Regions from separate parts of the Micromonospora sp. NPDC000316 genome, predicted to be linked through region 1. Evidence: riboswitches for the same ligand, from Rfam matches in the RefSeq annotation. Region 1 holds a riboswitch; the other holds the start of a gene.

The links. Region 1 has a riboswitch for cyclic di-AMP ahead of ACFY2Q_RS25225 (transglycosylase family protein). Riboswitches for the same ligand answer to the same signal wherever they lie in the genome.
Region 2: it holds a riboswitch for cyclic di-AMP, as region 1 does, so the genes downstream of both, ACFY2Q_RS07990 (C39 family peptidase) here and ACFY2Q_RS25225 (transglycosylase family protein) in region 1, are expected to answer to the same signal.

Annotation. Positions count from the first base shown of each region.
Region 1 is NZ_JBIAZG010000017.1:23,365-39,135, forward strand. Features, by position in the region: gene ACFY2Q_RS25210 (M28 family peptidase) at 94-1,848, shown strand; gene ACFY2Q_RS25215 (SDR family oxidoreductase) at 1,913-2,611, opposite strand; gene htpG (molecular chaperone HtpG) at 2,773-4,689, shown strand; cyclic di-AMP (ydaO/yuaA leader) riboswitch at 4,909-5,081, shown strand; gene ACFY2Q_RS25225 (transglycosylase family protein) at 5,081-5,755, shown strand; gene ACFY2Q_RS25230 (hypothetical protein) at 5,841-6,191, opposite strand; gene dinB (DNA polymerase IV) at 6,317-7,504, opposite strand; gene ACFY2Q_RS25240 (VOC family protein) at 7,562-7,999, opposite strand; gene ACFY2Q_RS25245 (helix-turn-helix transcriptional regulator) at 8,094-9,083, shown strand; gene ACFY2Q_RS25250 (GNAT family N-acetyltransferase) at 9,056-9,508, opposite strand; gene ACFY2Q_RS25255 (GNAT family N-acetyltransferase) at 9,598-10,122, opposite strand; gene ACFY2Q_RS25260 (aldo/keto reductase) at 10,377-11,255, opposite strand; gene ACFY2Q_RS25265 (TetR/AcrR family transcriptional regulator) at 11,342-12,043, shown strand; gene ACFY2Q_RS25270 (FMN-binding glutamate synthase family protein) at 12,116-13,690, opposite strand; gene ACFY2Q_RS25275 (N-acetylmuramoyl-L-alanine amidase) at 13,819-14,928, opposite strand; gene ACFY2Q_RS25280 (hypothetical protein) at 15,186-15,771, shown strand, end outside.
Region 2 is NZ_JBIAZG010000002.1:743,896-759,666, forward strand. Features, by position in the region: gene pseI (pseudaminic acid synthase) at 1-900, opposite strand, end outside; gene ACFY2Q_RS07970 (glycosyltransferase family 2 protein) at 897-2,096, opposite strand; gene ACFY2Q_RS07975 (acyltransferase family protein) at 2,325-3,551, shown strand; gene ACFY2Q_RS07980 (hypothetical protein) at 3,645-4,043, shown strand; gene ACFY2Q_RS07985 (hypothetical protein) at 4,197-4,961, shown strand; cyclic di-AMP (ydaO/yuaA leader) riboswitch at 5,249-5,390, shown strand; gene ACFY2Q_RS07990 (C39 family peptidase) at 5,633-6,481, shown strand; gene ACFY2Q_RS07995 (alpha/beta fold hydrolase) at 6,606-7,352, shown strand; gene ACFY2Q_RS08000 (CDP-glycerol glycerophosphotransferase family protein) at 7,362-9,047, opposite strand; gene ACFY2Q_RS08005 (D-ribitol-5-phosphate cytidylyltransferase) at 9,073-10,587, opposite strand; gene ACFY2Q_RS08010 (ABC transporter ATP-binding protein) at 10,733-11,551, opposite strand; gene ACFY2Q_RS08015 (ABC transporter permease) at 11,544-12,440, opposite strand; gene ACFY2Q_RS08020 (TetR/AcrR family transcriptional regulator) at 12,658-13,260, shown strand; gene ACFY2Q_RS08025 (DUF6077 domain-containing protein) at 13,399-15,495, shown strand.

The sequences.
Region 1 (15,771 bases):
GTCGAGCCGACGGGGTTGGGACGAACGACCGATGCCTGGCGAATAGATATCTGTAAGTGTCTCGGTTATCTCTCCAACCCCCGAGGAGCCCTCATGAGAGGCAGAACGCTGAGCGCGGCCATCGCGCTCACCGTGTTCGCCGGGACGGTGACGCTGGCCGCCCAGCCGGCAACCGCGTCACCCACCACCGGAACGGCAGCGGCCCGGCCGATCGCCGCGTCAGCCGCCGTCCTGGCAGCGCCGGACATCTCCGTCACGAACGTCCAGGCGCACCTGACCCAGTTCAACTCCATCGCCACAAGCAACGGCGGCAACCGGCGGGCTGGCTCGGCCGGCTACACCGCCTCGCTCACCTACGTGAAGAACAAGCTCCAGACGGCCGGCTACACCGTCACCGAGCAGTACTGCTCCAGCTGCACGTACCCGTCGAACAACCTCATCGCGGAGTGGCCCGGCGGCCCGACCGACCAGGTGGTCATGTTCGGCGCCCACCTGGACGGCGTCTCCGCCGGCCCGGGCATCAACGACAACGCCACAGGCTCGTCGGTCCTGCTGGAGAACGCCCTGGTCCTGGCCTCGCAGAACCCGACGATGACGAAGAAGGTCCGGTTCGCCTGGTGGACCGACGAGGAGCAGGGGCTCAACGGCTCCCGGTTCTACGTCAACTCGCTCAACACCACCCAGCGCGGCTACATCAAGGGCTACTACAACTTCGACATGGTCGGCTCGGTCAACGGCGGCTACTTCATCAACCGGGTCACGTCCACCACGGCGGCGCCGCTGAAGGCGTACTGGGACTCGCTCGGGTTGCAGCCGGAGGAGAACGTCGAGGGCCAGGGCCGCTCCGACGACTACTACTTCCAGCAGGCAGGCATCCCCACCTCGGGCTACGCGGCGGGCGCCAGCGCCCGCAAGACAAGCAGCCAGGCGGCCAAGTGGGGTGGCACCGCCAACTCCGCGTACGACCCCTGCTACCACCGTGCCTGCGACACCACGGCGAACGTCAGCGCCACGGTGCTGAACCGGGCAGCCGACGGCGTGGCGTACGCGCTGTGGGATCTGGCCGTCGGTGGAGGAACCCCGAGCAACGACTTCTCCGTGGCGGTCAGCCCCACGACCCGTAGCGTGGCCCGGGGCGCCAGCACCACCGCGACGGTCTCCACGGCGACCACTGCCGGCTCGGCGCAGTCGGTGAGCCTCTCCGCCTCCGGGGCGCCCAGCGGGGTGAGCGTCTCGTTCAGCCCGTCCTCGGTGACCTCCGGTGGCTCGTCGACGATGACGCTCACCGCGTCGTCAAGCGCCGCGACAGGCACCTTCACCGTGACGGTCACCGGCACCGGCTCGGTCACCCGCAGCGCTACCCTCACCCTCACGGTGACCGGCACCGGCGGCTGCGCGGCCGCCCAGGTGATCGGCAACGGCGGCTTCGAGAGCGGCGCCACGGTGTGGACGGCGTCCTCCGGCGTGATCACCAACTCCAGCAGCAAGCCGGCCCGGACCGGGTCGTACAAGGCGTGGCTCAACGGGTACGGCAGCACCCGCACCGAGACCCTGTCCCAGTCGGTGACCGTGCCGGCCGGGTGCGCCAGCTACACGCTGTCGTTCTGGACGCGCATCGACACCGCCGAGACCACCAGCTCCACGGCGTACGACAAGCTGACCGTGCGGATGGGCTCGACCACGCTTGCGACGTACTCGAACCTCAACGCCTCCACCAGCTACGTCCAGCGCACCCTGAACGTGGCCGCGTACGCCGGGCAGACGGTGACGCTGACGTTCACCGGCACCGAGGACTCGTCGTTGCAGACCAGCTTCGTGATCGACGACGTGACGTTGCAGGCGAGCTGACCACGTACCTGTTGCAGCGGGCCGCCGCCGGGAACACCCGGCGGCGGCCCGTCACGTGCAGGGGTCAGGGGAGCTGCGGGTAGAGCGCGGCGACGCCGCCGGCGAGCCCGGCCTGGACCCGCCGACTGATCTCGTCGGCGACGATCTCGTAGGCGTCGGACTCGATGCCGTCCACAGCGATCCGGGCGATGACCGCCGGGTCGGACTTCGGCTGGGTGACGGCGGCTGCCATGTCGGTGTCCATGTAACCGACGTGCAGGCCGGCGACCCGCACGCCCCGTTCGGCGAGCTGGACGCGCAGCGCGTTTGTCATCGCCCACTCGGCCGACTTGGCGACACCGTAGGCGCCGTGTGTCGGGAAGTTCACCCAGGACAGCACGGAGAGCACGTTGAGGATCGTCCCGCCGCCGTTGGCGACGATTGCCGGCGCGAACGCCCGGACCATCGACAGGGTGCCGAAGTAGTGGGTCTCCAGTTCGAGCCGGACGAGGTCCAGGTCGCCGTCGAGCAGATCGGTGCCGGAGTCGACGCCGGCGTTGTTGATCAGGAGGTTCACGTCGCCCGCGAGTTGGGCGGCGGCGGTGACGGAGGCGGGGTCGGTGATGTCGAGCCGCACCGGCGTCACGCCGGGCAGGTCGACGGTGTCCGGGTTGCGGGCGCCGGCGTAGACGGTCGCGCCACGGGTGACGAGTTCGGCGGCCAGGTGCCGGCCGAAGCCGCGGTTGGCGCCGGTGACGAGGGCGGTACTGCCAGCAATCTTCATGCGCGCCACTCTAGGCTATCTGACTTCTGTTAACCAAAGCCAGCTAGGTCACACGGGCGACCCCCACAATCGGGAATGCGACCCGGACGCGGCAGCACCCCGGCCGGTGATGACTCGTATCCTTTGCGCGAACCTCCGCACGAGCCGAGAAGGGAGACGGTGTGAGCAACCAGGCCGAGACGTTGGAGTTCCAGGCAGAGGCGCGTCAGCTCCTGCAGTTGGTGGTCCACTCGATCTATTCGAACAAGGACGTCTTCCTGCGGGAACTCATCTCGAACGCGTCCGACGCACTGGACAAGCTGCGACTTGCCACGCTCGTCGACAAGGACCTCGTCGCCGACATCGACGACCTGCACGTGACCATCGAGGTCGACAGGGACGCCCGCACCCTGACCGTCCGGGACAACGGCATCGGGATGACCCGCGACGAGGTCGTCGGGCTGATCGGCACGATCGCCAAGTCCGGCACCGCCGAGCTGCTGCGCCAACTGCGGGAGTCCGCCGACGCCCGTGCCTCGCAGGACCTGATCGGCCAGTTCGGCGTCGGCTTCTACGCCGCGTTCATGGTCGCCGACCGGGTCACCCTGCTGACCCGCAAGGCCGGCGAGACCGGCGGCACCCGCTGGGAGTCCACCGGCGAGGGGACGTACTCGATCGAGTCGGTCGACGAGGCACCCCAGGGCACCGCGGTGACGCTGCACCTCAAGCCCGCCGACACCGAGGACAACCTGCACGACTACACCGCCGAGTGGACCATCCGGGAGATCGTCAAGCGATACTCCGACTTCATCGCCTGGCCGATCCGGATGACAGTCGAGCGCCCCGGCGCCGACGGCGCGGACGCCACAAGCGAGGTCCAGACGCTCAACTCGATGAAGGCGCTCTGGGCGCGGCCCCGCGACGAGGTCGACGTCGCCGAGTACAACGAGTTCTACAAGCACGTCAGCCACGACTGGGCCGACCCGCTCGAGGTCGTGCACATGAAGGGCGAGGGCACCTTCGAGTACGAGGCGCTGCTGTTCCTGCCCAGCCACGCCCCACTGGACCTGTTCTCACCGCAGGGCCGCCGGGGCGTCCAGCTCTACGTCAAGCGCGTGTTCATCATGGACGACTGCGAGGCGCTGGTCCCCACCTACCTGCGCTTCGTCAAGGGCGTTGTCGATGCGCACGACCTGTCGCTGAACATCTCCCGGGAGATCCTCCAACAGGACCGGCAGATCCAGATCGTCCGCCGCCGCCTGGTCAAGAAGGTCCTCGCCACGGTCAAGGACCTCAAGGCCAACCACCCCGAGCGCTACCGGACGTTCTGGACCGAGTTCGGCGCGGTGGTCAAGGAAGGTCTGATCGACGACACCGACAACAGGGACACCCTGCTGGACATCCTGTCGGTGGCCTCCACCCACGACGCGACCGAGCCCACCGACCTGGCCGGCTACGTCTCCCGGATGAAGGACGGCCAGACCGACATCTGGTACGCCACGGGCGACTCCCGGGCCACAATCGAGAACTCCCCGCACCTGGAGGCGTTCCGGGCCAAGGGCCATGAGGTGCTGCTGCTCACCGACCAGGTCGACGAGGTGTGGGTCGAGCGGGTCGGCGCGTACGACGGGCGGCCGCTGCGCTCGATCGCCAAGGGCGAGGTCGACCTGGACACCGACGAGGAGAAGCAGCAGGCCGAGGCCGAGCGCGAGCAGCAGCGGCAGGAGTTCGCGGCGCTCGTGGACTGGCTGGGCACCACCCTGGCCGACAGCGTCCGCGAGGTCCGCTTGTCGTCCCGGCTCACCACCTCACCTGCCTGCGTGGTGGGTGACGCGCACGACCTCACGCCGACCCTGGAGAAGATGTACCGGGCGATGGGGCACGAGATTCCCGCGACGAAGCGCATCCTGGAGATCAATCCCGGTCATCCTCTGGTCGCCGCACTGCGCAAGGCCCACGAGCAGGGCGACTCCGCCGAAGCCCTCACCGAAACCGCCGAGCTGCTGTACGGCCTGGCGGTGCTCGCCGAGGGCGGCGACCTGGCCGACCCGGCCCGCTTCACCCGGACGCTCGCCGACCGGCTGGCCCGTACCCTGTGACCTGCTGCCTCGGCCGGCGGTCGCCCGCGTTGTCGGGTTGCCGCCGGCCGGGGCGGCCGGCCTGATCGGTTCCGGTCCATCGTGGTCACTGCACAGGTCCACACCGCCCGCAACCGCTGAGTACGCCGCTCAGCGTGGCCCGGTGAAGAACGTCACTGCGGTTAGGCGATCGTCACGGGCCGTGCCTAACGTCGGTCGGGTTCGCCATCGCGGACACCACGGCCGGCAACGCCAAATCCTGCCCCCGGTCGTCGGAACCCAGTCACCCGGGCAGGAGCGGGGGACCCACGTTCCTCGGTGCATCGTCACCTCGGGGTGAAGCCGCCACCGCGCGGCCGGGCTCCTCGGCCCGAACCCGACAGCTCACCTCGCCGGCGTGGAGGAAGCTCACATGACGTCTGTCTACACGCCCCGTCATCGACGGGTCACCACCCGCCGCCTCGCCGTCGGCACCCTGGCCGTCGGCGCGGTCACCGGCGCTGTCGCGCTCTTCGGGCCGGCCGCCCCGGCGCAGGCCGCGGTCAACTGGGACGCGATCGCCAAGTGCGAGTCCGGTGGCAACTGGAAGATCAACACCGGGAACGGCTACTACGGTGGTCTGCAGTTCTCGCAGAGCACCTGGGCCGGTTACGGCGGCAAGAAGTACGCTTCCCGCGCCGACCTGGCCAGCCGCGGCGAGCAGATCGCCGTCGCCGAGAAGGTGCTCAAGGGGCAGGGCATCGGCGCGTGGCCGACCTGTGGCAAGAAGGGCGGCTCGTCGAGCGGCTCCACGTCGAAGTCGACGAAGTCCACCTCGAAGTCGACGAAGTCCACGGCCAAGTCCGACAGGACCACCAAGCCCACCCAGCGGTCGTCGCGCGGCGAGCAGCCGGCGACCCGCAACCACGAGCGCACCGCCCCGGCGGCCAGCGGCGACACGTACGTGGTGAAGCCGGGCGACACCCTGTCGGAGATCGCGCAGAGCCACCGGCAGGCCGGCGGCTGGCAGGCCCTGTACGAGCGCAACCGGCAGTTGGTCGGCGCCGACCCGGGCCTGATCTTCCCGGGCCAGCGGCTCAGCCTCTGACGGAGTGCACCACGAACGCTCGGCCGGTGACCCGGCCGAGCGTTCGTGTGTGTCGTGCTGTCAGCCCGGGTGCCCGTGCGGGCTGTCACGCCGCCGAGACGGACGCCTTCGTCCCTCGGTGCGACGCTGCCGGGGCGGCGTTCCAGCCCCAGCGGGGGGCGGGCACCGCGGCCTCCTCGGGCCGGTCCGCGCCGCCGTCGACGGGTGCCTCGACCGAGTCGTGGCTGCTGCGGGACAGGCGCAGCGACTGCTCGGCGCCGTTGCGGGCCGCGCAGGGCCAGGACTGCCCGGCGCACTGGAGGTTGCGGCAGAACCCCTCGTCGTCCGGCTCGTGGGCGCTCAGCACATCCACCGCCAACTGCCAGAGCAGAGGGTCGGTCACGTCGTGCGGGCGTTCGGTGCGACGGCTCGGGCGGTTGCTGGTGTCGTCGGACATCGTGTGGGTCCCCCTTGTCAGGCTGTACCCCCCAAGGGTCACCCGTCAGCCGCTGGCTAAACCGCCGACCTGCTGTGATGTGTCTCCGATCGCAGCTGGAGCGGGTGAAAAAGCACGCGGACCGGTCAATCTGGCAGCAGCGGCATCTCGACGCCCGGGTCCCGGCCGAGCAGCACCGCGCGGGTGAGCGCCGCCGAGCCGAACCGGTCACGGACCGCGTCGACCGCGGCGTCGAGGTCGGCTCCCGGGGTGGCGTCGAACGGCAACTCCGGTTGGACCGGGTTGTCGTCGAGGTTGCCCACCGACACGCCGATAAGGGTGACGCCCCGCCTGTCGACCTCCGGCAGCGCCGTCCGCAGCAGTGCCCGCGCGGCGGCCAGCAGGGGCGTGGTGTCCGCGGTCGCCTTGCCCAGGGTGTGTGAGCGGGTGGCTCGGGTGTAGTCGCCGAAGCGCAGCCGCAGCATCACCGTGCGCCCGGACCGGCCAGCCGCCCGCATCCGCCGCGTGACCCGGTCCACCAGGCCCGCCAGGATGGCGTCCAGCTCGGCGGGCGCGTGCGGGCTGCGACTGAGCGCGTGCTGCGCGCCCATCGAGCCGCGTCGTCGGCCGACCTGCACCGCCCGCGGGTCACTGTTGTGGGCCAGGGCGTGCAGGTGCCGGCCCGCGCCCGCGCCGAGCAGGGACACAAGCGCCGCCTCGCCGAGGCGGGCCACCTCCCCGACGGTACGGATCCGCCGCTCCCGCAACTTCGCGGCGGTGACCGGGCCGACGCCCCAGAGCCGTTCCACAGGCAGCGGGTGCAGGAACGCCAACTCGGCGTCGGGCGCGACGACAAGCAGCCCATCCGGCTTCGCCACCCCGCTGGCCACCTTCGCCAGGAACTTCGTCCGGGCCACGCCCACCGTGATCGGCAGGTGGACCTGCTCGCGGACCTCCCGGCGCAGCCGCTCGGCGATGTCGGCAGGCGCCCCGGCCAGCCGACGCAAGCCGCCCACATCGAGGAACGCCTCGTCGATGGAGAGCCCCTCGACAAGCGGCGTGGTCTGCCGGAAGATCTCGAACACCGCCCGGCTGGCCCGCGTGTACGCCGACATCCGGGGCGGCACCACTATCGCGTCCGGGCACAGACGACGCGCCTGCTGCCCGCCCATCGCGCTGCGGACGCCCCGCGCCTTCGCCTCGTAGCTGGCCGCGAGCACCACGCCGCCGCCGACGATCACCGGCCGCCCGCGCAGGCGCGGGTCGTCACGCTGCTCGACCGACGCGTAGAACGCGTCCAGGTCGGCGTGTAGGATGCTGGCCCCGGGCGACACGTACACATGTTCGCATGGCGTCCGGCCGTCATGGCAGTGAGCTGGGCGAACGCCCGGTCAGTCGAGGCAGAATTCGTTGCCCTCCGGGTCGGCCATGATGATGTGGCCGGCACCCAGCGGGGGAGCGGGTTCGTGACGACTGAGCCGGGTGGCGCCGTGCGCGACGAGTCGTTCGGCCTCCGCCTCCAGGGCCTCCATCCGCTCGTCACCCGCAAGCCCGGGAGCGGCCCGCACATCGACGTGTACGCGGTTCTTCACCTGCTTGTGCTCCGGCACCCGCTGGAAGAACAGCCGCGGCCCCGAGCCGTCCGGGTCGACCACCGCCGACGCGGAGTTGTGGTCCTCCGGTGGCACACCCATCGCGTCCAGCGCCTGCTCCCACGACTCGAAGTCGCCGGGCGGGCCCTGCACCTGATGGCCGAGCGTCTCGGCCCAGAACGCCGCCAGCCCGGCCGGATCGGCGCAGTCGAATGTGATCTGGATGTCGCGGGCCATGGCAGCTCCCTGTCTCCTGGTCTGGTCGGTCATGATCCCAGCCTTCCCCTGATCGCGGACAGGCTCGTTCCGCGATGTGTGCAACGATCGGCGGGTGACCGTCGAGGCGACCACCGAGCGGGTCCTGCGGTTGCTGGGCCTGCTACAGCGACGACTGTCCTGGACGGCCACCGAGCTCGCCACCGAGCTGCTTGTCACCGACCGCTGCGTCCGCCGCGACGTGCAGCGACTGCGGGCGCTCGGCTATCCCGTGCACGCGGCCCCCGGTGTCGGCGGCGGTTATCAGCTCGGCGCGGGCACCCGGCTGCCGCCGCTGCTCCTCGACGACGAGGAGGCGATAGCGACGGCGGTCTCCCTGCGGCTCGCCTCGGGCGGCACGGTGGCCGGGGCGGGTGAGGCAGCCCTACGGGCACTGGCCAAGCTCGACCAGGTGATGCCGTCGCGGCTGCGGGCCGAGGTGCGTGCTGTGCACGGCTCCACGGAGACGCTCATCGGCCCGGTGCCCGAGATCGACGCGGAACTGCTGGTGACGCTCGCACGTGCCTGCCGCGACGCCGTGCGGGTCCGGTTCACGTACTCCGGCCGTGACGGTGGTGACCGCGAGCGGACGGTCGAGCCGGTCCGCATGGTCACGACAGGCCGTCGCTGGTACCTGATGGCCTGGGACGTCGAGCGCGACGACTGGCGTACGTTCCGCCTGGATCGGATGCGGACCGCTGTGGCGACGACCTGGCGCTTCGGGGCGCGCGAGCACCCCGATCCGGTCGCGTTCGTGCAACGGTCGGTGACCGAGGCGCCGTACCGGTATCTCGCCCGGGTGCGGGTGCACGCCCCGCCCGACCGGGTGCGGGAGTTGGTGCCGCCCCAGGTGGGCCGCGTCGAGGACGACCGCGACGGGTGGTGTGTGCTTGTCGTCGGCGGCGAGAGCCTGGACTGGATCGCCGCGCACATCGCGCGCCTGAGCTACGACGTGCAGGTGCTGGAACCTCCGGAACTGCGCGAGGCCGCCGGTCTGCTCGCCCGCCGCCTGGCGGCGATGGCCAGCGCGGCGCCGGGTCACACGGCGTCGGTGCGCAGGATGTAGTGGCGCAGCGCCACCGGGCCCCCGTCGGGAGCGGTCCATGGCGCGGTGCTGGTGCCAGTGCACCGCCACCCGGTGCGCCCGTAGAGGGCGGCGGCAGCGCCATCGGAGGCCACCACCTCAAGGACCAGGTCGGTCCCGCGCACACTGGCCCAGCGGCGGGCCCGGGCCAGCAGTGCGCTGCCCAGCGCCATCCCTCGCGCGGCCGGCGACACGAACAGCCGAGCCACCTCGGCTGTCGGCCGGGCGTGCGACCCGCCGGCCGGGCCGGGCACCCGGTGCACCGCGACGTGACCGACAATGTCCGCGCCAGCGCCAGCGCCAGCGCCAGCGCCAGCGCCAGCGCCAGCGGCGACGGCGACGGCGACCCAGGCCCGTGCCGGGCGCGGCTCGCGCAGCCAGCGGCGCGGGTCGTCAGGCCAGTTCATCGGGTACCCGTCGACGCGGTGAACCTCGATGAGCGCCGCGACGCATCCGTCGAGGTCGGCGTCACGCCGCCGCCGGATGTGCGGTCGCGTCACAGGTCGTCGAAGGGCCGGGCGTAGCGGAACTCGCCGCGGATCGACTCGCGCCACGCGTGCAACGGCCGTGCCTGGAAGTACTGCGGAGCCCATGGCTGCGGCGGGGTGACACCCAACTCGACAGCGGGCCTGAACCCGAAGCGCGGGTAGTAGTCGGCGTGCCCGAGCAGCACCACGAGGGCCTCGTCCCGCGCGTCGGCAGCGCCGAGCACCGCGTGCATCAACGCGCTGCCGACCCCGCGCCGCTGCCAGTCGGGCAGCACACCGACCGGCCCCAACCCGAGCGCCACCGGCTGGCCGCCCACCCGACCACGGGTGGCCACCACGTGCCCCACCACCCGGCCGTCCGAATCGGTCGCCACCAGGGAGTACGCGGGCAGCCAGCCCTCGTCGGCCCGCAACGCGTCGACGAGCGTCGCCTCGACGGGTACGCCGTCACCACCGTCCGGCGCGGCGAAGGCGGCGCAGTGCACCGCCCGGATGGCATCGACGTCAGCGAATGTCTCGCGTCTGATCAGCACGGCGCCACCATAGGCACCCCCGTGTCGCCGGCTCCACGCGTTTATTGCGCGCCCGCACGCGGGACGCGGACCGGGTTCATCACGGCCTCGAACGTGGTGGCGTCATTGACGTTGCCCGGCGTGAGGACCAGGGCGACTCTCCCCGAATCGCCACGACATGCATCATCCGAAAGGCGATATGGGCGCCGTCACAGAACCCCGAAGATCATTCGTCAGATGCGGCCGAGGTCGATAGCGACATCCCCGGGGCCCTTTCAGCGGTGGCCATGAGCGGGGGGCGTGGGCTGGCCGAGGACCGCTTGCGACTCGTCGACGAGTCCGGTCAGGCGCGCGACCTCGGTGTCGGTCAATTGTTCGGCAACGTCGGAAGCTGCGATGTTGGACCGCAGGTGGTCGGTGCTGCTCGTGCCGGGGATGACGACCATGGAGGGCGAACGGCGCAGCAGCCAGGCCAGTGCGATCTGGGCCGGTGTGGCACCTAGGCGCTCTGCCGGGCCGGTCAACTCTTGGTGGCCGCTGAGCCGTCCGGCGGCCAGCGGAAAGTAGGGGATGAAGAGGATGCCCTGGGTCTCGCAGTCGGCGAGGACCTGGACGCCGCTGCGGTCAAGCAGGTTGAAGCGGTTCTGCACCGCCGCGATGGGGGTCATCTGCTGGGCGCGGGCCAGCACCTGCGGGGACGCGCCGGACAGGCCGATGCGGCGGATCAGCCCCTGCTCTCGCAGCTGGACGAGCGCGCCGAGCGACTCCTCCAGCGGTACGTCCTGGTGCGCGCCGGGGGTGTCGCCGACGAGTCGGAGGTAGGTCAGCTCGCTCGCGTCCGTTCCCATGTCGGTAAGGGCCTCGTGAACCTGCCGCCGGACCGTCTCCGGGCGACCGTCGACGACCCAGGACTTGTCCGGGCCGCGCTCTGCGCCGACCTTGTTGCCCACGATCACGCCCTCGGGGATCGGTCCCAGCGCCTGCCCGATCAGCTGGTTTACCGTTCGTGGCCCGTAGGCGTTCGCGGTGTCGAAGAAGGTCACGCCCAGCTCGACAGCCAGGCGCAACACCCGCCGCGCCGCCTCCGGGTCGTCCGGGAATCCCCAGACCTTAGGGCCCGCAAGCTGCATGGCGCCGTATCCCACACGATTCATCGATCTCTCCTGCCGTATCACTGCGACGGTATCTCCCGTATCGCTGGCCGAACCAGTGATACGCCTTATGCCGTAGCATTGCAACCGTGGATGATGCGAAGACCCGCAGTCGCCGGCAGATCCTGGAAGTCGCAGCCGAGCTCTTGGAACGGAAGGGCGCCCAGGCGCTCTCCACCCGCGCCGTCGCAGCGGCGGCAGGCATCCGTGCCGCCTCCTTGTACCAGCTCTTCGGCGACAAGGACGGGCTCCTTTCGGCGCTGGCCATCCACGCCTTCGACCTTTACTTGGCGCAGAAGCACACCTTGTCGTCGAGCGGCAACCCGGTCGACGACATGCGCCGCGGATGGGACATGCATGTCGACTTCGGCCTGAAACACCCCGCCTTCTACCTGCTGATGTACGGCACCGACCGCCCGGGCCGGCGCCCACCTGCCGCGCGGGAGGCTCAGGAACTCCTCATGACGTTCCTCGGCCGCGCCGCCTCCGACGGCCGCCTACGGGTGCCGCCCGTCCTTGCCGCCCACCTCACGCTGGCAGCGGTAACCGGCACCACGCTCTCCCTGATCGGCATCCCCGAGAGCGAACGCGACCCGGAGGTCTCACCGCGCATGCGAGAAGCACTCATCGACGCCCTGACCACCGACGCGAGCCCAGCCCCGGACTCCACCCTCGCCGCTCGCGCCCTCGCGCTCGATGCCGCCCTCGGCGGGGCGGATCCAGCTATCGTCCCGCTCCGCCCCGTCGAGACCGCACTCCTGCAGGACTGGCTCCAGCGTCTCGCCTACTAGGACGAGCCGGGCCCCTCGAAGGCCATTTGTCAGACGCGGCCTAGGTCAGGCGGGGGACGTCGGTCCGGGACCTCAGCCGACGGCGGTGGCCGACGGTGGAGCGCTGCCGCCCTGTGGTGCCTCCGGTGCCATCAGCCGGATGATCTCCTTGTGGTCGGCGGGGGAGGGCAGGCCCCAGTCCGGCTGGTAGCCGTACACCTTGTGCAGTGGGGTGGAGCCGGTGCGGCCGTCCAGGATCTCCACGGCGTCCGTGCCGATCAGGCCGGGGTGTTCCACACCGCAGGCCTCGGCGACCTTGGTCAGGTCCCGGCGCAGCGTCCGCAGGTAGTTGGCCGCCCGGACCGACTTCGACGCCGGGTCGAGGCCCCGGGTGAGCCACGCGTTCTGCGTCGCGACGCCGGTGGGGCAGGTGTCGGTGTGGCACTTCTGCGCCTGGATGCAGCCGATCGACAGCATCGCCTCGCGGCCGACGTTGACCAGGTCGCAGCCGAGCGCGAAGGCCACGATGGCGTTGTCCGGCAGGCCGAGCTTGCCGCCGCCGACGAAGACCACCTGTTGGTGCAGGTCGTGCTCGGCGAAGACCTTGTAGACCCGGGAGAAGCCCTGCTGGAACGGGAGCGACACGGAGTCGGTGAAGATCAGTGGTGCGGCGCCGGTGCCGCCCTCGCCGCCGTCGATCGTCACGAAGTCCACGCCCCGGCCGGTGTCGCGCATCAGGGTGGCCAGTTCCTGCCAGAAGCCCAGGTCGCCGACCGCCGACTTGATGCCGACCGGCAGGCCCGTCTCGGCGGCCAGCAGCTCCACCCAGTCGAGGAGGCTGTCGCAGTCGGAGAACTCGGCGTGCCGGGACGGGCTGACGCAGTCCTGACCGGCCGGGATACCCCGGGTGGCGGCGATCTCGGCGGACACCTTCGCACCGGGCAGCAGCCCGCCGAGGCTGGGCTTGGCGCCCTGGCTCAGCTTGATCTCCAACGCCTTGACCGGCGCGCCGGCGACCAGGTCCTTCAGCCGGTCCAGGCTGAAACGGCCGTGCTCGTCGCGGCAGCCAAAGTACGCCGTGCCGAGCTGGAAGACCAGGTCACCGCCGTTGCGGTGATACGGCGACAGACCGCCCTCGCCGGTGTTCTGGAGGCACCCGGCGAGCGCCGCACCCTTGTTGAGCGCGGTGATGGCGTTGCCGGAGAGCGAGCCGAAGCTCATTCCGGAGATGTTGACCACCGACTCCGGTCGGAACGCGCGGGCGCGCCCCCGGGCCGCGCCGAGCACCTTGGCGCAGGGCAGCCGTACGTCGTGGCCGGCGGTCGGAGTGGACGGTGGCACCGCACGGCCGAAGGTGCGGTGCTTGATGACCGGGTAGCCGGGGGTGTACTCGATGTCGTTGTCCGTGCCGAAGCCGAAGTAGTTGTTCTGCTGCTTCGCCGACGCGTACACCCAGCGGCGCTGGTCGCGGGTGAACGGCCGCTCCTCGTTGTTGCCGGCCACGATGTACTGCCGAAGCTCCGGCCCGATCGCCTCCAGCAGGTAGCGGGCGCGGCCGAGCACCGGGAAGTTGCGCAGCAGCGCGTGGTCGCGCTGGATCAGGTCGCGCGCGGCGAGCGCGGCGACGGCGGCGGTGACGGCGGGTACGGCTCGACGGGCCCATCTCATGCCGGCACTCTTTCCGCCCGTGACCTCGGCCAAACCGCCGCACCGGCGAGAGCCGCCCTGCTCGGACCGCTGAACACCCCACCCGCTGGGCCGAGGGCGGCGCGGGTTCGCGCCGCCCTGGCTCGGGGTCAGCGGTGCTGGAACGACTGGCGGACCGACCCGCCCACGACCGCGCACCACGTGCTGGTGCTGAGCTTGCCGTTGCGGGGCAGCCCGTGCAGCGCCTGGAGGTCCTGCACCGCCTTCCGGGTGGCGTGGTCGTACGCCCCGGTGACGGTGACCGCGTACCCCTTGGTGGCGAGGATCTCCTGCACGGCCGTGACCGGCGGGCCCGCGGCGTGCTGGTCCAACTCCGGCACGAGGGTCTCCCAGGTGGGTGTGGTGAGCGTGGCGTCGACGTCCACGGCGATGCCGTTGCGGGCCTGCCAGTCCTGCACGGCGGCCACTGTCGCGGCGTCGAACGTGCCGCTGGCCGTCACCGGGTAGCTCCGGTACGCGAGCAGGTGCTGCACCACCCGGACCGACGGCGAGTTGACGAAGCGCCACAGGTCCGGCCAGCGGCGCGCCGGCACGTCACCGAGCTTGGTGCCGAGGGCGGCGTGCACCCGTCGCCGCAGCGCCGGGAACTCCCGGTAGAAGGCGGCTCCGGGGCACTCGGTAACGCGAAAGTCCCAGTGGCCGAAGATGTCGTGCGCGTGCAGCCCGTACTGCCGGCAGACGGCGACGCAGAGCTTGACCAGGGAGTCGGTAAGGGCCTTCGGCGGCGTCTCGGTGACGTAGGTGCCCTCGTTCTCGATCCCGATGGCCCGGCCGTTCTCGCCCGGGCAGTGCGCCGAGATCATCTGCCGGTCGCCGGCTTCGAGGCGCTCCAGGCTGCCCCGGCGGCCCTCCAGCACGTAACCGCCCCGGCTCACCGTGAAGTGCTGGCCGGTGTCCGACCACCCGTTGCCGTCCATGTGCAGGTCCTGGCAGTCGTGGGCCAGCTTGACCGCCTGCTCGCGGGAGTAGTCGGTGACGTTCGGGAACGCCATGTGGTGCACGATGATCTTGTTGGTGGCGATGGCGCTCACCGACAGCGGGTCCTTCGGTGGGCGGGCGGCCCACTCGTCGCAGCTGATGATCCAGTCCAGGTCGGTGCCGGGAGCGGCCTGCGCGGCGCCCGGGAACGCGAGTTCACTCCCGACCACGGCGACAGTGGCGGCGCCGAGACCGGCCCGCAGCAGCGTCCGGCGATCCATTTCGGAATGGTCGACGTGCATATTGCATCTCCTCCTGCGGCCGACGGCGAGGGGATGAAAAGTAGCTCCAGTGGCCGCACGTACTCCGGAGAATATTGCCAAGGCTCGGCCCTGCGCTAGATCCACGCGGTCGCATGCTGTTCGTTCACCAGCACCCGGCTGTGCGGGCGACCCTGCCTGGGCGGCGTTTCCGCCCGTCGGGTCGAGGGTAGGTCCGGGGCTGACCGTTCCGGCTGCCCCACTTAAGGAATGACCAGATGAGTGACAACGTCAGCGACGCGGTGGGCGACGCTCTCCGCTCGGTGATGCTCTTCCTGCCCAAGGCCGTCGCCTTCCTGGCGATCCTGGTGGCCGGATGGCTGATCGCCAAGGCCGTGCTGAAGATCGTGGAGAAGGTCCTCGAACGGGTGGGCTTCGACCGCGCCGTCGAACGCGGCGGCATCCGCCGCGCGCTGAGCCGATCCCGGTACGACGCCAGCGACATCGTCGCGAAGCTCGTCTACTACGGGTTGCTGCTGTTCACCCTGCAGCTCGCCTTCGGCATCTGGGGGCCGAACCCGATCTCCGACCTGCTCGGTGCGGTGATCGCGTGGCTGCCCCGCGCCTTCGTCGCGATCGTCATCGTCGTCGTGGCCGCCGCCATCGCCAACGCGGTCAAGGACATCATCAGCGGCGCGCTCGGCGGCCTGTCGTACGGCCGGGTGCTGGCCACCATCGCCTCGGTGTTCATCCTCGGCCTCGGTGTCATCGCCGCGCTCAACCAGATCGGGGTGGCCACCGCGGTCACCACACCTGTCCTGATCGCGGTGCTGGCCACGATCGGCGGCATCCTCGTCGTCGGCG
Region 2 (15,771 bases), on a different contig from region 1:
CTCGACCACGAACAGCGAACGGCGGAACCGCAGGCCCTCCCGCTCGGCAGGGGTGGGGCCGATCGCGGTGCCGCCCAGCGCCGCGTACGCCCGGCCGGACTCGGCGACCAGGGCCGTCAGCTCCGCGGGGTTCAGCGAGAAGTCCGAGTCGACGCCGCCGTCGGCCCGGTCCAGGGTCACGTGCTTCTCGATGAAGCAGGCGCCGAGCGCCACCGAGGCGACCGCCACGCCGATGCCGGGCGTGTGGTCGGAGAGCCCGACAGGCACGTCGAAGGCGCCGGCCAGCACCGGCAGCCGGCGCAGGTTGCTGTCGGCGGGCGGCGCCGGGTAGGAGGCGGTGCAGGCCAGCAGGACGATGCCCGCCGCGCCGCCGTCCCGGGCGGTCCGTACGGCGGCGTCGATCTCGGCCACCGTCGCCATCCCTGTGGAGATCACCATCGGCTTGCCGGTGCTGGCCACCAGCCGGATCAGCGGCAGGTCGACCAACTCCGACGAGGCGATCTTGTAGGCCGGCGCGTCCAGCGACTCCAGCAGCTCCACGGCCGTCGAGTCGAACGGTGACGAGAAGACCGTCAGCCCTCGCTCGCGGGCGCGCTCGAAGATCGGGTCATGCCACTCGTACGGGGTGTGCGCCCGCTCGTAGAGGCGGTACAGGTTCTCCCCGCCCCACAGCTCGTGACCACTGGAGATGCGGAACGCCGGGGTGTCCACGTCGATCGTGATGGTGTCCGGTCGGTACGTCTGGAGCTTGAGGGCGTGCGCCCCGCTCTCCGCCACCGCGTCCACGATGGCCAGCGCCCGGTTCAGGTCGCCGTTGTGGTTACCGGACATCTCGGCGACCACGAAGGGTCGCTCCCCGGCACCGACCGCGTGCGGTCCGATCTTGATTGTCGCCGTCATTCCGACCTCTGCTCAGGTACCCGCACCAGTGTGCGGTGGTGCTGTCGTCGTCCGCCCGGCGGGCGGACGGCCTGGGAAACAAGGGCACCGGGAACCGGTGTGGTGTGCGGTGGTCGGCCCGGGTCCTCGTCGGCCGAGGCCGAGCCGCCGCCGGTGCCGCCGGTTGCGCCCGACCGGCGCAGCCGGCCCGCGACCCGGTGCGCCTGACGCAGCGCCGAGTACGCCAACCAGTCGCCGCGCCCGACCAGCCGGTGCTTGACCCCGTTCACCCCGGAGGGCATCGGGTAGCCGCCGGAGGGCAGGTAGCGGCGGTAGTGCTGGGCCACCCGACGGAAGAAGGCCCGCCGCAGGTGCGGGTGCAGCCGGTCGTCGTTGCCGACCACCACCAGGTAGTGGCTGATCATCAGCTGGAACAACTCGGCCTGCAGGCCCTCGTCCGGGTGCCGCCGGCTGACCCAGTCCATCAATCGCTCGTACTGGGCGAACGCGTCGAAGTGCCGGCCGCTGCGGGTGGACGTGATGGCGCCCTGGCGACCCTGCCGGTACAGGTAGCAGACCCGGTCCAGCACCGAGATCTTCTCCGCGCCGATCAGCAGTGGGTGGCTGAACGGGATGTCCTCGTACCAGCCGGGAAAGAAGCGCAGCTCCAACTCGTCGAGGAACGCCCGGCGGATCACCTTGTTCCACGCGGTGTGCTGCACCCGCAGCAGGTGCGGCTGGTCGGCCAGCCGGGCCACGCCCGACACCCCGCGCAGCAGGTGGCTGCTCGCGTCGACCTCCCGTCGACCGTCCTCGTGCACCCGCAGGTGGTCGAGCATCAGCACGTCGGGCTGGTGCTCGCGCAGCCGGTCCAGCACCGCCGCGACAGTGCCCGGGGGAAGCCAGTCGTCGCTGTCGACGAACCAGACGTACCGGCCGGTGGCCTCGTCGAGGCCGGCGTTGCGGGCCAGGCCCAGGCCCACGTTGCTGGTCAGGTGCACGACCCGGACGCCGTCGCGTCCGGCCGCGTACGAGCGCAGCATCTCACCGCAGCCGTCCGGCGAGGCGTCGTCGACGGCGATCAGCTCGACCGCGTCCGACTCGCCCGTCGGGATGCCGGCCCGGATCGATTCGAGGCACTGGTACAGGTACGCCTCGACACCGTAGACCGGCACGACGATGCTCAGCAGCGGTGCGTGCGTCGGCTCATTGACCACGTCGCCACATTCGACGACGGGGGTGGACAGCCCCGGAACCTGACGTGGCGGCGGAAGGTGAAATTCCTGAACTCCGGCGGAGCGGAAGGTTAACAACGCCGCCCGGTTCACCCGGGAGTGACCCGGTAAGGTGCCCCGGGGCGGCCTTCCGGGGCCGCCACGTCGTTTGACCCGCGCCCAGGAGGAGACGTACGTGCTGGTGACCCTGCGGAGCGTCGGGACCCCGGCATGACGAGCACCGCCGACGTCTCGGTGACGCCGCCCGTACCCGCGTTCGCCCGGCTTCCCTCGCTGACCGGGCTGCGGTGGATCGCAGCGCTGCTGGTGTTCGGCTTCCACGCCGGCACCATGCGGATCATCGCCGAGCCGGACTACAAGGCAGTTGTCGACGCGGTGTTCTCCCTCGGCCTGTCCGGGGTGCAGTTCTTCTTCATCCTCAGTGGCTTCGTGCTGGTCTGGTCGGCCCGCCCGGGTGACTCCCGGCGCGCCTTCTGGCGCCGGCGGGTCGCCAAGATCTATCCGAATCACCTGGTGCTGTGGGCGGCGGCGCTGCTCGTCGCCTGGTGGTTCGCCGACCCGGTGCTGCCGGCGGCGGCCCTGGAGAACCTGCTGCTGTTGCAGGCCTGGGATCCCCGGCCGGGCTGGTTCTACAGCATCAACACGGTGAGCTGGTCGCTCTCCTGCGAGTTCTTCTTCTATCTCTGCCTGCCGCTGGCGCTGCCACTGCTGCGCCGGGCCCGTCCGGCGGTGCTCTGGACGCTCATCGTCGCGCTGCCGCTGCTGATCCTCGCGCTCTGGCCGGCCCAGCAGTTGGTGCCGGAGGTCAGCCGGTGGTGGTTCACCCAGATCTTCCCGCCCGTGCGGTCGCTGGAGTTCTGGCTGGGTGCGGTGGCGGCCGAGCTGATGCGTCGGCGTCTCTGGCGCGGCCCCGGCCTGACGGCGGCGACTGTGATCTTCGTGGCGACCTGGGTGGTCGCCGCGCAGTGGATCCGCGCCGAACTGTGGACCACACTGCTCGCGGTCGCGTACCTGCTGGTGATCACCGCCGCCGCAGACGCGGACGTGCGGGAGCGGCGTTCGCCGTGGCGGTCCCGCCCGCTGGTCTGGCTCGGCGAGGTCTCCTTCGCCTTCTACCTGGTGCATGTGCTGGTGATGACGAGCGTGCTGCGCTGGAGCGGGGACTGGGGGACCGGCTTCCGTGGCTGGCGTGGCCCGGCGGTGGTGCTCGGGTTCCTGGTCGTGAGCCTGGCCCTTGCCGGGTTGCTGCACCGCTTCGTCGAGACGCCGCTGATGCGCCGGCTCGCGCCGCGCCGCACGCCCCGGCCGGCGGCGGTCCCCCGGCAGCGGAACGGCGACACCGAGATCGCCGGCAGCGAGGCCCGTGGCAGCGAGGCCGCCGGCAGCGGAGGCGCCGACAAGCCCGACGAGCGATCGACGTACGCCGACTCGCGCTGACGGGAGCCGTCCTGGTCGGACGCCTTCGGCGCGGCGTGTGCCGACACGCCCGCTGCCGATGCGCCCGATCGGGCCCGGCGGTAGCGTGGGACCGTGCTTCCGGTTGCGCTCACCTGTCCCTTGTGGTGGGTGGCGCGCTGGGCGACACGGGTGCTGACCAGCCTCGCCGTCGTCGCCGCCCTCGCGCTGGGTGCCTGGGCCGCCCCGGGTGCGGCGTCGTCGCCGGCCGCCGGGACGTTCGCCGTCGGGTCTGCCGTGTCGTCGCACCAGCCCGCCTCGGTGGTCGGCGTCGGGCACCCGGCTTCCGCCGAGATGACCGCCGACGAGACCGGTTCGGTGCGCGCGACCGACCCGCAGCCGGCACCGCCCGGCGGCGTGGGTGCCGTGCCCGCCGTCGCGGTCGGGCTGGTGCCGGCGGGCCCGACCGCCGACCGGTTGCCCCACGCCGACGACCCGGCCAGCCCGGGTCCTCGCGCCCCACCCGGGCGCTGAGCCCTCGGGACGCCCGTCCCGCCCTCCGGGACGCCCGTCCCGCCACCGCACCTGTCGACACGCCGCTCCGCACCCCGCCGACCCGTGGCCCCGCCCTGGCTCGGACGGTCGTGCGGCTTCCCATCGCAACGCTCTCTCGCCGAGGTGCCGACCATGGAAACCATCGTCTTCTACCAGTTCCTGACCGAGGTGCCGCAGGCCGCCGCCATCTGGTCGCTCCTGCTCCTGCTGGCGCTTACCGTGCTCGCTGTCCTGGTCGCCCGTCCCGAGCGGGACACGCCGGCTGTCGACCCGGCGCCCACCGCCCGGGAGTTGGCCGCCGCCGAGGCCGCCGACCTGCGCCGGTACGCCGACGAGGTGGCCGTCGCCGCGGCCGGCGCGGCGCAGACCGCCCGTCGTCGACGCGCCGACTGGCTTACCGCTCAGGAGCAGGTGGAGCGGGCCTGGGTCAGGTACGACGAGGCGGACGCCGCCGCCCGCCGGTTCGCGGGCGCCGGGGCGCTGCCCACCCCGCGTACGCCGCGTACGCCCGCCGAGTACGCCGCCCGGGAGCGCTACCTGCACCAGGCGGCGATGGCGGCGCACTGGCGGGGGGACCTGGCCATGCGGCAGCTCAGCGACGTGTTCGGCCACCGGCACGGTTGGGATCCGCGCCGGCACCCGGTGGAGCAGGAGGCGCTGCTCAGCCGGGCGATCCGCAACGCGAGGCGAGCCGACTACGAGGTCGCCGCCGCGCGGGAACGGTCGGCCTGGCGCGACGCCGAACTGGCCGCGTCCTCGGCTCGCGCCCTGGCCGACGAGGCGTACGCGGCGGCGGCCCGGCTGCGGCCGACCCGGGCGATGCCCCGCCGACCCGTGCGCGTGGCGGCGGCCCTTCCGGCGGCTGCGGCGCGGTGGCGCCCGGCCCGGGTGGGCTGATCGCCCCGAATATTCGGTGAGCCCGGTCACACGCCCCGGAAACCGGGCGGCTGGCGCGTTCGGCCGGATTGTTCGCGCGGATGTGTCGCCATTGTCGACGGCCTGTCCGATTGTCGACCTGAGGTGCCGCCGTAACCGCTCGTCCTATCGAGTCACGTCAGCGGCAATACGCCCAGAAATTGTCGCGCCGTTTGGGGTTTACGCAGCTGAGCCAGGCTTGGCAGGGGTTAAGGCCGGCCAGTAGTGTCGTGCCGTCGAGTGCGGTAATTGATCGCAAGTGGCGACGCCGCGCTGACCCGCTCAATCGTGATCAACGAACCGGGGACCCACACGTACGTCTGGGGTGAATCCGCGAGCCACGGCCCGCGGTAGGGCGATCTTCCCGCCCGAATCCGTCAGCTAACCCGGTAGGCGGTGTCGGAAGGAGTTCCATCTTCATGCAGCACCCCTGCACCCCTGCGCCATTCCTCCGCCTTCACGGCGTCGCGGTACCCGCGCTCGTCCGTCTCGTGACGGTGAGCTGACCCCCCGGGCCACCGCATCCCCGCCCGGCCGCGCCGGGCGTACCCCTGAGCGGTTCACCATCCGCGGACCACGGTCCGCGCGCTGGCGCCTGCACGGATACCGGGCTGCCCCGGTGTGCCGCTCTCCCCCCGAACCGTGGAGGAACCGTGAAGCACACCCTGCAGCGTCAACTGCGTCGCCTCGCCACCGAACGTCCGTACCAGATCGCCGCCGCCTCCGCCGCGGTCCTCGTCATCGCGACCACCGCAGGCACCCTGGCCGCCGGCGCCGATGACGCCCCGGCCAGCCAGCACACAGCGACAACTGTCGCCGAGATGCGCAGCGACACCGCCGCGTCCCGCAGCGAGGCCCGCGTCGCGCCCCCCTCGGCAAACACCGCGCCGACAACCGCCGCGCCGACAACCGCCGCGCCGGCCACAAGCGCCGCCCCGCCCGCCGCCAAGGCCAAGAGCGACCCGGACCTGACCGCCAAGGCAGCGCCGAAGCCGCCCGCGACCAAGGTGCTCGACTACGACTACCAGGTGCAGAACACGTACTACAACTGCGGCCCGGCTGCCACCCGCAACGCCCTCAGCGCCGCCGGCATCAACCGCACCCAGAGTCAGCTGGGTGCCGAGCTGGGCACCACCGAGATGGGCACCAACTCGGCCCTGGACACCACCCGGGTGCTCAACGCCGAGGTCAAGGGCTCTCCGTACCAGACCCGGATGTTCGCCGGCTCGCCCAGCCCGGCCCAGATGGACCGCCTCCAGGCTGACGTCGTCACCGCGATCACCGACGGTCGCGGCGTGGTGGCCAACGTCGCCGGTGACGCCGTCGACACAGGCGGCGGCTGGCACTCCTACGGCGGCGGGCACTACATCGCGGTGGTGGGCTACAAGGACGACGGCCGTACCGTGCGGATCGCCGACTCGGCCAACGCGGCCTACCCCGAGTACTGGATGACCACGATCGACCTGGCCAACTGGATCGCCACACGAGGCTACTCCGCCTGACCCAGGCGGAGTCCGAAGACGCCGCGAGCGCCGTCCCCCACAAGGGGCCGGCGCTCGTGGCGTCTTCGTCGATGCGGGGGCGACGGCTCTCGTCGCGGGCTGTGAACCGTGGGAGACTGCGGCCGTGGTGGATGAATCGGGTGGTCACGCCGACCGTAGGCCGGTCCTGCTTCTGCTGCACGGCATGGGGGCGACAGGTGACGTCTGGCTGCCCTGGGCCCCGCTTCTGGAGCGGCACTGGCCCGGGCGGTGGCTGGCACCGGATCTCGCCGGCCACGGCTGGTCGGCCCCGCTGCCGTCGTACTCCTTCAGCGGTTTCGCCGAGCGGATCGCCCAGGCCCTGGCGCCCGGCGACCGCGTGGTGGTGCTCGGGCACTCGCTGGGCGGGGTGGTCGGCCTGGCGCTGGCCGCCCGCGCCGCCGGGACGCCTGTGGACGCCGTCGTCGGGTTGGGTATCAAGGCCGTCTGGTCACCGGACGAGCTGACCCGCGCCGCCGACCTCGCCGCCCGCCCGGTCAGCTGGTTCGCCAGCCGCGCCGAGGCGGCCCGCCGTTACCTGCGGGTCGCCGGCCTGGCCGGCCTGGTCCCGCCGGACGCCCCGATCGTGGACGCCGGCCTGCGCCAGGTCGACGGTCGGTGGCGCCTCGCCATGGACACGGGCGCGTTCGCCGTCGGCGATCCCGATCTCGCCGCGCTGCTGGCGGCGACCGACGTGCCTGTGGTGCTGGCGCGCGGTGAGCACGACCCGATGGTCACCGACGCGCAGCTCAAGGAGTACGGCGTGCCGGTCGCCACGCTGCCCGGTCTCGGGCACAACGCGCACGTGGAGGACCCGGCGGCAGTGCTGGCGCTGCTGGACGCGTACCGCTGAGCGGCGGCGTCAGGTCAGGGGAGTGAGTTGCGCCGGCCGCTCGATCGTCTGGTGCGCCGGCGCCAACTCGCGGCGGGCGGCGGTCAGGAACGCCTCGGCGTACGTGTCGGCGGGGAAGTCACCCAGGTAGTGACGGCGGGTGGCCCAGCGCGCCTCGGCCAGCGGGTCGGTGTCGAGCAGCGAGGTCAGCACCTCGACCGCGTTCGACATGTCCCGCCGCAGCACGTAGCCCGACCCGGCCAGCGGGAAGTTCTCGGTGAACCGGTCGCCCTCGTCGCCCATGTCGGTGACCGCGTACGGCTTGCCGGAGTAGAGGTAATCCGAGATCACTCCGGACACGTCGGAGATCAGCGCGTCGGAGCGGTTGACGCACTCGGTCAGGCTCAGCTCCCGAGCCGCCGCGCCGACCACGTGCTGCCGGCCGGTGCGGCTGCGGTCGGCGACCAGCAGCTCGGTGAGCCGGCCCAACTGACGGGCCGACGTCGGGTTCTGCGCGGTGTAGGGGTGGGCCCTCAGGATCACCGTCGCGCCACGCTCCAGCAGCCGCCGCAGCAGCTCCTCGGCCACCGGCAGGGAGCAGTAGTCGGCGTCGGCGTGGTGCCCGGTCCAGGTCGGCGTATACAGCACCGTGGGGTGGGCCAGGCCGACCGTCGGCTCGGGGCGTACCTCGATCGATTCGACCTGCGGCCGGCCCACCACGACGAACTTCTCCGCCGGGATCTGCACCCCGGCACGGACGTACCTGTCGATCGCCGCCGGACCGGCCACGAAGATCCGGTCGAAGATTCCCGACACCGGGTTGGCGCTGGGCGCCTTGTCGCTGTCGCCGTGGTGCAACTGCACGTGGGTGAGCTGGGTGAACCGGATGCAGTGGCTGTTCTTCGCGCCGTGGTTGACGTAGAAGGCAGCCCGCAGGCTCGGCACCAGCACGTCGTCCATGGTCCGCAGGGTGGGGCAGTAGACGACAGGCGCGTTCGTGGCCGCGGCGATCGGCGCGAGGAACTCCGGCTCACGCACCATGACCATGAACGGGCGGCCGATCCGCTCCAGGTACGGCAGCCACATGGTGACCTGGTATTCGGAGCCGGGCGGCGCGGAGAAGTGGAGCAGGAACTCCGGCTGGTGCCGGCGCAGCGCGCGGGCGACCGAGCCGCCGCCGTTGCTCGGCCGGAACCGCCGCCGGGCCAGGTCCAGCGCGACAGCCCCGGCGCCGGCGCCCACGAGCAGGCTGGCGGCCAGTGCGACGGCGGCGGGCAGGGCGAGGGCGGCGGCCAGGGCCACGGCGGCGAGCAGCCCGAGCACGCCGACACCGAGATGGCCCACGATCAGCGGGGTCCAGGTCCGTACCGGCAGGTTGGCCGCCCGGATCTCCAGGTTGCCGGCGGTGCGCAGCGGCCCCACAAGCAGCACCAGCCCGAGCACGACAAGCGCGGTCGCGACAAGCGCCAGGTCGACCCCGTCGTCAAGCCGCCGGGAGTAGCCGACAAGCACGGCGGCGGCGATCAGCGCGGTCTCGGCGACGAGGTCGGCGCCGGGCCGGATCCGCTGTTCGGCGGCGGCCGCGGCCAGGGCGGCGATCCCAAGCGCCAGCCCCCACCCGGTGGCGCCGGTAAGCGCCACCACGACGAACGCCAGGACTGCCAGGCCGACGCTCAGGCACCGAGCGGCCAGCTTTCGGATCAGGTCACCACGCATGGCGCTCCGTTCGCCGCTGTCCGCGTCAGTTCGCGGCGATCGTGCCGGCCGACACCTCGACCCGCTCCGACCCGGGCTGGGCCGGCACGGCGGCCGGCGCGTCCCCTGGCGCTCGGCGTACGTCGATGACCTGGCCGGTCAGGTCGGACACGAGCACGTCCAGCGACGACTGGGCGACGGCTTCCGCGGCGAGCAGTGTGTGCTCCGGCTCCTCGCCGAAGGCACGGGTCCGCATCGGGGTGGCCGTCCGCTCCGGGTTGATGCAGTTGACCCGGACCCCGACGTCGGCCCACTCGTCGGCGAGCGCCTGGGTCAGGTTGACAAGGGCGGCCTTGGTGGCCGAGTAGAGCGCGTAGCGAGCCCGACCCCGGGTGTACGAGCTGGACGTGTAGAGCAGCAGCTGCCCCTTTGTCTGCTGGAGATAGGGCAGGGACTGGCGGGCGATGGTGACCGGGCCGACGAAGTTGACCTGCAGGAGCCGGTCCATCGTCTCCTCGTCCATCTCGGCGAGGGCGCCCCGCTCCAGGATCCCGGCGGTGACCACCACGTGGTCGATCCGGCCGGTGGCCCCGAAGGCGGTCTTCAGCGCGGCCTCGACGTCCGCGGCGCGTTCCACGTGGGTGCCTGTGGTGGAGCGGCTGAACGGGAAGACCTGGGCGCCGTAGCGGCGGGCCAGCTCGGTCAGCTCGTGGCCGATGCCGTAGCTGCCGCCGAACACCACGATGGTGCGGCCGGTCAGCTCCTCGGTGTAGCTGCGGTGGTCGGTCAGCCGGGGCGCCTGCGCCGCGGCGAGCTGGAAGAGCTTGTCCGCCAGGTGCACGTCGACCGGGTGGGTGACCTTGATGTTCTCGTCCGAGCCGTCGATCACCTTGATCGGGGTGCCCGGCAGGTAGCGCAGCACCACGCCGCAGTCGTCGGTGGCGGCGAAGTCGGGGTCACCCTCGGCGAGCCGGTACGCCTCGCGGATGGTGGGGGAGCGGAACGCCTGCGGGGTCTGGCCGCGACGCAGCCGGGAGCGCACCGGGATGTCGGTGATGCAGTCGTTCTCGTCCACCTGGATGATCGTGTCCGCGGACGGGATGGCCACGTCCACGGCGTCGTAGGTCCAGAGCGCGTTGACACACTCGCGGACGATCCGGCCGCTGAGCAGCGGGCGTACCGCGTCGTGGAAGAGGATGTTGCAGTCGGCCGCGCCGACCGCGTCCAGTGCGATCCGGGTTGTCGCGTTGCGGGTGTCGCCGCCCTCGATCACCTTCGTGACCTTGCGCAGGCCGGCCTTGTCGACGATCTGCTGGGCGTCCTCGACGTGACCGGTGGCCATCAGCACGATGATCTCGTCGATCTCCGGTGCGGCCTCGAAGACCGCCAGGGTGTGCTCGATGATCGGCTTGCCGGCGATCTTCAGCAGCTGCTTGGGGATGCCGAGGCCCAGCCGGGTCCCGGTGCCGCCCGCCAGCACCACGGCCACTGTCCGTGCGGGCCGCCACGGCACGGGAGTCTCCGTTGCGGCGTCCGGGCCAGTGGTCTGGTCCTGCGTCATTGCCGGATCCTCACTCTCGGGAATGCGTTAACGGAAGGCTCCGCCCCAGCGGCGACGGAATGAACCTTAACGCGCGGGCCGCGCCGCCCCAACGTGGGCGACGCGGCCCATGGTGCCGTGTCGATGCCGCAGGTTTGCCGGGACTCTACTTGCTGTTCGCGTACGCCTCGTATTCGCGGATGACCTCGTCAGTGGGGCCGTCCATCCGAAGGACGCCCGATTCCAGCCAGATCGTCCGCTCGCACGTGTCGCGTACCGAGGAGAGCTGGTGACTGACCAGGAACACCGTGCCGGCGCCCTCGCGCAGCTCCCGCACCCGCTGCTCGCTGCGCTTGCGGAAGCCCTTGTCGCCGGTGGCGAGCGCCTCGTCGATGAGCAGCACGTCGTGCTTCTTGGCGGCGGCGATGGAGAACCGCAGCCGGGCCGCCATGCCTGACGAGTACGTCCGCATCGGCAGGCTGGCGAAGTCACCCCGCTCGTTGATCCCGGAGAAGTCGATGATCCCCTCGGCCTGCTTGGCGACCTCGTCGGGATGCATGCCCATGGCCAGGCAGCCCAGGACGACGTTGCGCTCACCCGACAGGTCGTTGAGCAGTGCCGCGTTGACGCCCAGCAGCGACGGCTGCCCCTGCGTGTGGATCGCACCCCTGTTGACCGGCAGCAGACCGGCGATGGCCCGCAGGATCGTGGACTTGCCGGAGCCGTTGCTGCCGATCAGCCCGATCGCCTCGCCCCGGTACGCGGTGAACGAGACGCCCTTGACCGCGTGCACCTCCCGGACGTTCGGCGCGTTGGTGCGCTTGATCAGCCGGCGCAGCGCGGCCACCGGCGTGGTGCCACCGCCGGCGCCCTGGTGCACCCGGTAGATGATGTGCGCGTCGTCCACCACCACTGTCGGGATGCGTTCCCGCGTGGGGGTCAGTGTCGCGGTCGCCTCGTTGGAGGCCCCGATGTGCTCAACCACGGCCGTACTCCTGTTCGCCGCGCCAGAAGTAGATGAAGCCACCGATCCCGGCCGCCACCGCCCAACCCGCCGCTACCAGCCAGAGCTGGGTCAGTGACTCGTTGAGCAACGGCGGCTCGTCGAGCAGCGCGTAGCGTGCCAGCTCGATGTAGACAAGCAGCGGGTTGTACTGGACAAGCGTCGCCGCCCAGCCGGGCAGCCGCGCGAAGAGGCTGACGCTGTAGAGCACGCCGGAGCCGTACATCCAGGTGCGCATGAGGAACGGCATGACCTGCTTGAGGTCGCTCGCCTTGGAGCCCAACCGGGCGACGAACAGCACCACGCCGGCGTTGAACACCGCCTGGAGCAGCAGGGCCGGCACCAGCATCAGCCATTTCCAGGTGATCGACTCGCCGGTGACGAGCACGATCCCGATGAGCACCACCATCGAGGCCAGGAGCTGCTGGAACTGGGTCACGGTGGTGGACAGCGGCAGGCTGGCCCGGGGGAAGTGCAGGGCCCGGATCAGCCCGAGGTTGCCACTTATCGACTGGGTGCCCGCCAGCACCGCGCTCTGGGTGAAGTTGAAGATGAAGAGCCCGGTGGTCAGGTAGCCGATGAAGTTCGGGATCCGGTCGTTCTGCCCCAGCACCACCCCGAAGATCAGGTAGTAGACGGCAGCGTTGGTAAGCGGGGTGAGCACCTGCCAGAGCTGGCCCAGCCTGGCATTGCTGTACGAGGCGACCAGCTTGGCATTGGCGTACGCGGCGACGAAGTGCCGGTAGGCCCACAGTCGGCGGCTGTACTCGACGAGAGAGGGGCGCTCACCGGCGACCCGCAGTCCGTGCCGAGCGGCCAGCTGCGCCTGGGTCAGGCCCGTGTCGGGGTCGACCAGCGCGGTGGTGGCCATGGAAATGGCGCTCCGATCTTTCGTGCAGACGGGTGGCTCGCGACGATGAGATCCTAGTGGGAAGTGTGCGCGGGGCGCCGCCTCGTCGCTGCGAGGACAGTAGTCCGAAACACGTCGGGACGCAACCGTACCGTCGTTGCGCTACGCTGATGGGCGTGACCTGCGAGAAGAGATCCTGGTGACGACCGAGAAGAGGCGCGCCCCGGCCGGGGCGGCGGTGCTGCGTGGCGAGATCACCGCGGCCATCCGGCACGCGCTGATGCAGGAGCTCGCCGCGGTCGGCTACGGCCGGCTCTCCATCGAGGCGGTGGCCCGCCGGGCCGGCGTCAGCAAGACGGCGATCTACCGGCGGTGGAACTCCAAGCTCGACCTGGTGGTGGAGATCGTCGCCGCGGCGGTCCACGGCAAGCTGCCGGTGCTGGACACCGGCACCCTGCGCGGCGACCTCGCGCTGCTGTTCCAGGCGGTGGCCCACGCGCTGCGCCACCCCCTCGCGTCGCAGATCATCCCGGACCTGCTGGCCGAGGCCGCCCGCAACCCGGCCATCGACCAGACCCTGCGCCAGGTGCTGCACGCCCGGCAGCAGGAGATCGGCGGTCGCCTGGTCACCCGCGCCGTGCAGCGCGGCGAGCTGCCCGCCGGCACCGACGCGGACGCCGCCGTCGACCTCATCGTCGGCCCGCTCTACTGGCGGCTCGCCATCGCCCGGCTGCCGCTCACCGACAGTTACCTGGACAACCTCGTCGAATCCGTGGCCGTCGCTCTCGGCGCGGGCAGCGCGGGCGTCACCCGCCAACGTGACGCCTCGGTGGGCAGTTGACCATCTCGTGACGAGTCGGACGAGGTGTCGCCAGGACCGATTCCGCTAGGCTTGCCCCCGCCGTGGCGGGGCCCTGCGTCGCCACCTATATCTGATCAACGTTTCGCGAACTCGTTCGTATGACGACAAGGACCTCCTGTGCCCAACGTCGAACACGTCGCCGTCGCGCCCACCTCGGCAGGCGCCGGGCCGGAGCCGGCGCAGAGCGGCGCCAGCGAACCTCGGCCAACCACCGGAGCGCGACTGCGCGCCCTCGTGGCCGCGGCCCCGGTGCTGGTGACCGACGCGGGTGTGTTGGCGTTCGCGCTCTGGACCGTCCTCTACCACCTGGCCTTCCTGTTCGGCCTGGCCCCGTCGACGACGTTCCTTGTCTGGGCCGGCACCTGTGTCGTCGGGCTCGCGGGGTGGCTGTGGCGGCGCCGCCGGGCGCGTCCGGCGTCCGCCGCCGGTCCCGCCGATCAGGAGGCCGCCGGCGGCGTCGCCCCGGCGTATCCGCGTCCCCTGCTCGCCCTTGTGCTCGGCGCGGGCATCGTGGCCGCCGTCACGGCGGGGTTGACCACCGTCGACGACGGCTTCGGCGCAGGCATCCCGTGGTGGATCCCGGGTGGCTTCGGCGCCCTCGCCGGGGTGGGGGCACTACACCTGGCCCGGTGGCGCTGGCTCGCCACGCCGGTCGGCGCCGCGCCGGCCGCCGCCGCGACCCCGCTCTCGTCGGCGTACGCCCTGATCGTCGCCGTGCTGGCCGCGATCTCCGGGCTCTTCTTCGCCCGCAACTCCGTCGACGACGCCTTCTTCGTCGGTAAGTCGGTGTGGGTTGCCGAGCGCGACCAGGTGCCGCTGCGCGACTTCCTGTTCACCGACGGCGTCGCGCCCGCGATGAACTCCCAGCCGCCGGTGCCCTCGATCGAGGTCTTCTACGGCGCCTTCGCGCACGTCTTCGGCCTGCACGCCGCCTCCGCCACCTGGTACATCGTGGTGCCTGTCATGTCCGTGCTGGCCGTGCTGGCCCTGTGGCGGCTGGTGCAGCGCTGGGCGCCGCGCCGCGCCGTGCTCGCCTTCACCGTCGCCGTGGCCTACCTCTACCTGGTCGCCGGCCAGGACGCGGCCCTCGGCACGTTCCACCTGACGCGGCTGCACCAGGGCAAGACCATGTTCGTGGCTGCGGTGGTGCCGCTGATGTGGGTCTACCTGACCGAGTGGTTCGACTCGCGGTCCCGTCGCGGGTTGGTTCTCATCGCCGCCCTCTCCATCGTGGCCACAGGCCTCAGCACCACCTCCGCGATCGTCCTTCCCCTGTTGGTCGGCGGCGCGGCGTTCGCGATGATCGTGGTCGGCCGTTGGCGGGACGCGATCGTGGCCGGTGCGGCGGCGCTGCTCTATCCCATCGGCGCGACCATCTGGTCGCGGCTCAACGCCGGCCCCATCACCGAGAACGCGGCGGCGGCCTTCTACGACGCCGAGATCACCTACCGGCGGACAATCCTCTTCGGTGTGCTCGGCGTGATCGGTGGCCTGGCCCTGTGGCTCGGCCCGCTGGTCGCCCGCCGACGGACGCCCCAACTGCTCGTCGCGGGCAGCACGCTCGCGATGAGCGTGCTGCTCTTCCCCGGTGTCCTTGAGGTGATCAACAGCCTGACCGGCATCGGCGTCGTGCTCTGGCGAATGCCGTGGATGTTCGCCCTCCCGGCGGTTATCGGCATCCTCTGCACAGTCGAGCTGCCGCGCCTGCGGGTGTTCGGCAGCGTCGCGATCGCGGTGGCGCTTGTCGCCGGTTTCGCCCTCGTCGGCACGCCGATGTGGTCGCCGAAGAGTTATGTGACGGTGCACGACAAGCCGGTCTGGAAGCTGCCGCAGCAGCGCAAGTCGATCGTCTTCTGGATGACCCAACTCGACCGGCCCAACGGCGTGGTGCTGGCTCCGTCCACCCTGATGCACACCGCTCCGATGGTGACCAGCAGGATGCGGGTGGTCAGCCCCAACGAGCGCTACCTGCCCGACTACGGCATCGACACGCCGTTCGCCCAGGACCGGCTGAAGTTGGCGGCGCTCGCCAACGGCAGTGCCGACCTCGCGCCGACGGCCGAGCTGGCCGGGGCGATCGAGCGGCTCGACGTCACCACGATCTGCGTCTACTCGGGAAACCGGGTGGCCCGGGATCTGGCTCCGCAGTTGGGCTTCGAGCAGTTCGCCACTCGCAAGCGGCCGGGGGCGATGACCTGTTTCCGGCGTGGGTGAGAGCCCGTACCGGCCGTTGTGCTGCACGAATGGCGGGGTGCGTCGAACGCCGAACGGGTAGCGAGTTTTGACCGGTCGGGGCATTGATACCCGAGCGGCGCCTCGTTGTCGCCTCGCGTTAAGGTCGCAGGTGTACGAAGCGGCGGATCGGGTCGCTTCGTACAGCTTGCGATGCGGGAGTTCGGACATGGGACGAGGCTGCGGTGCTGTCGACGGCCACCCAGCTCCGCGACGGTCACCCACGGTGATGGTGGACGGACCGGGCCGCGACTTCCC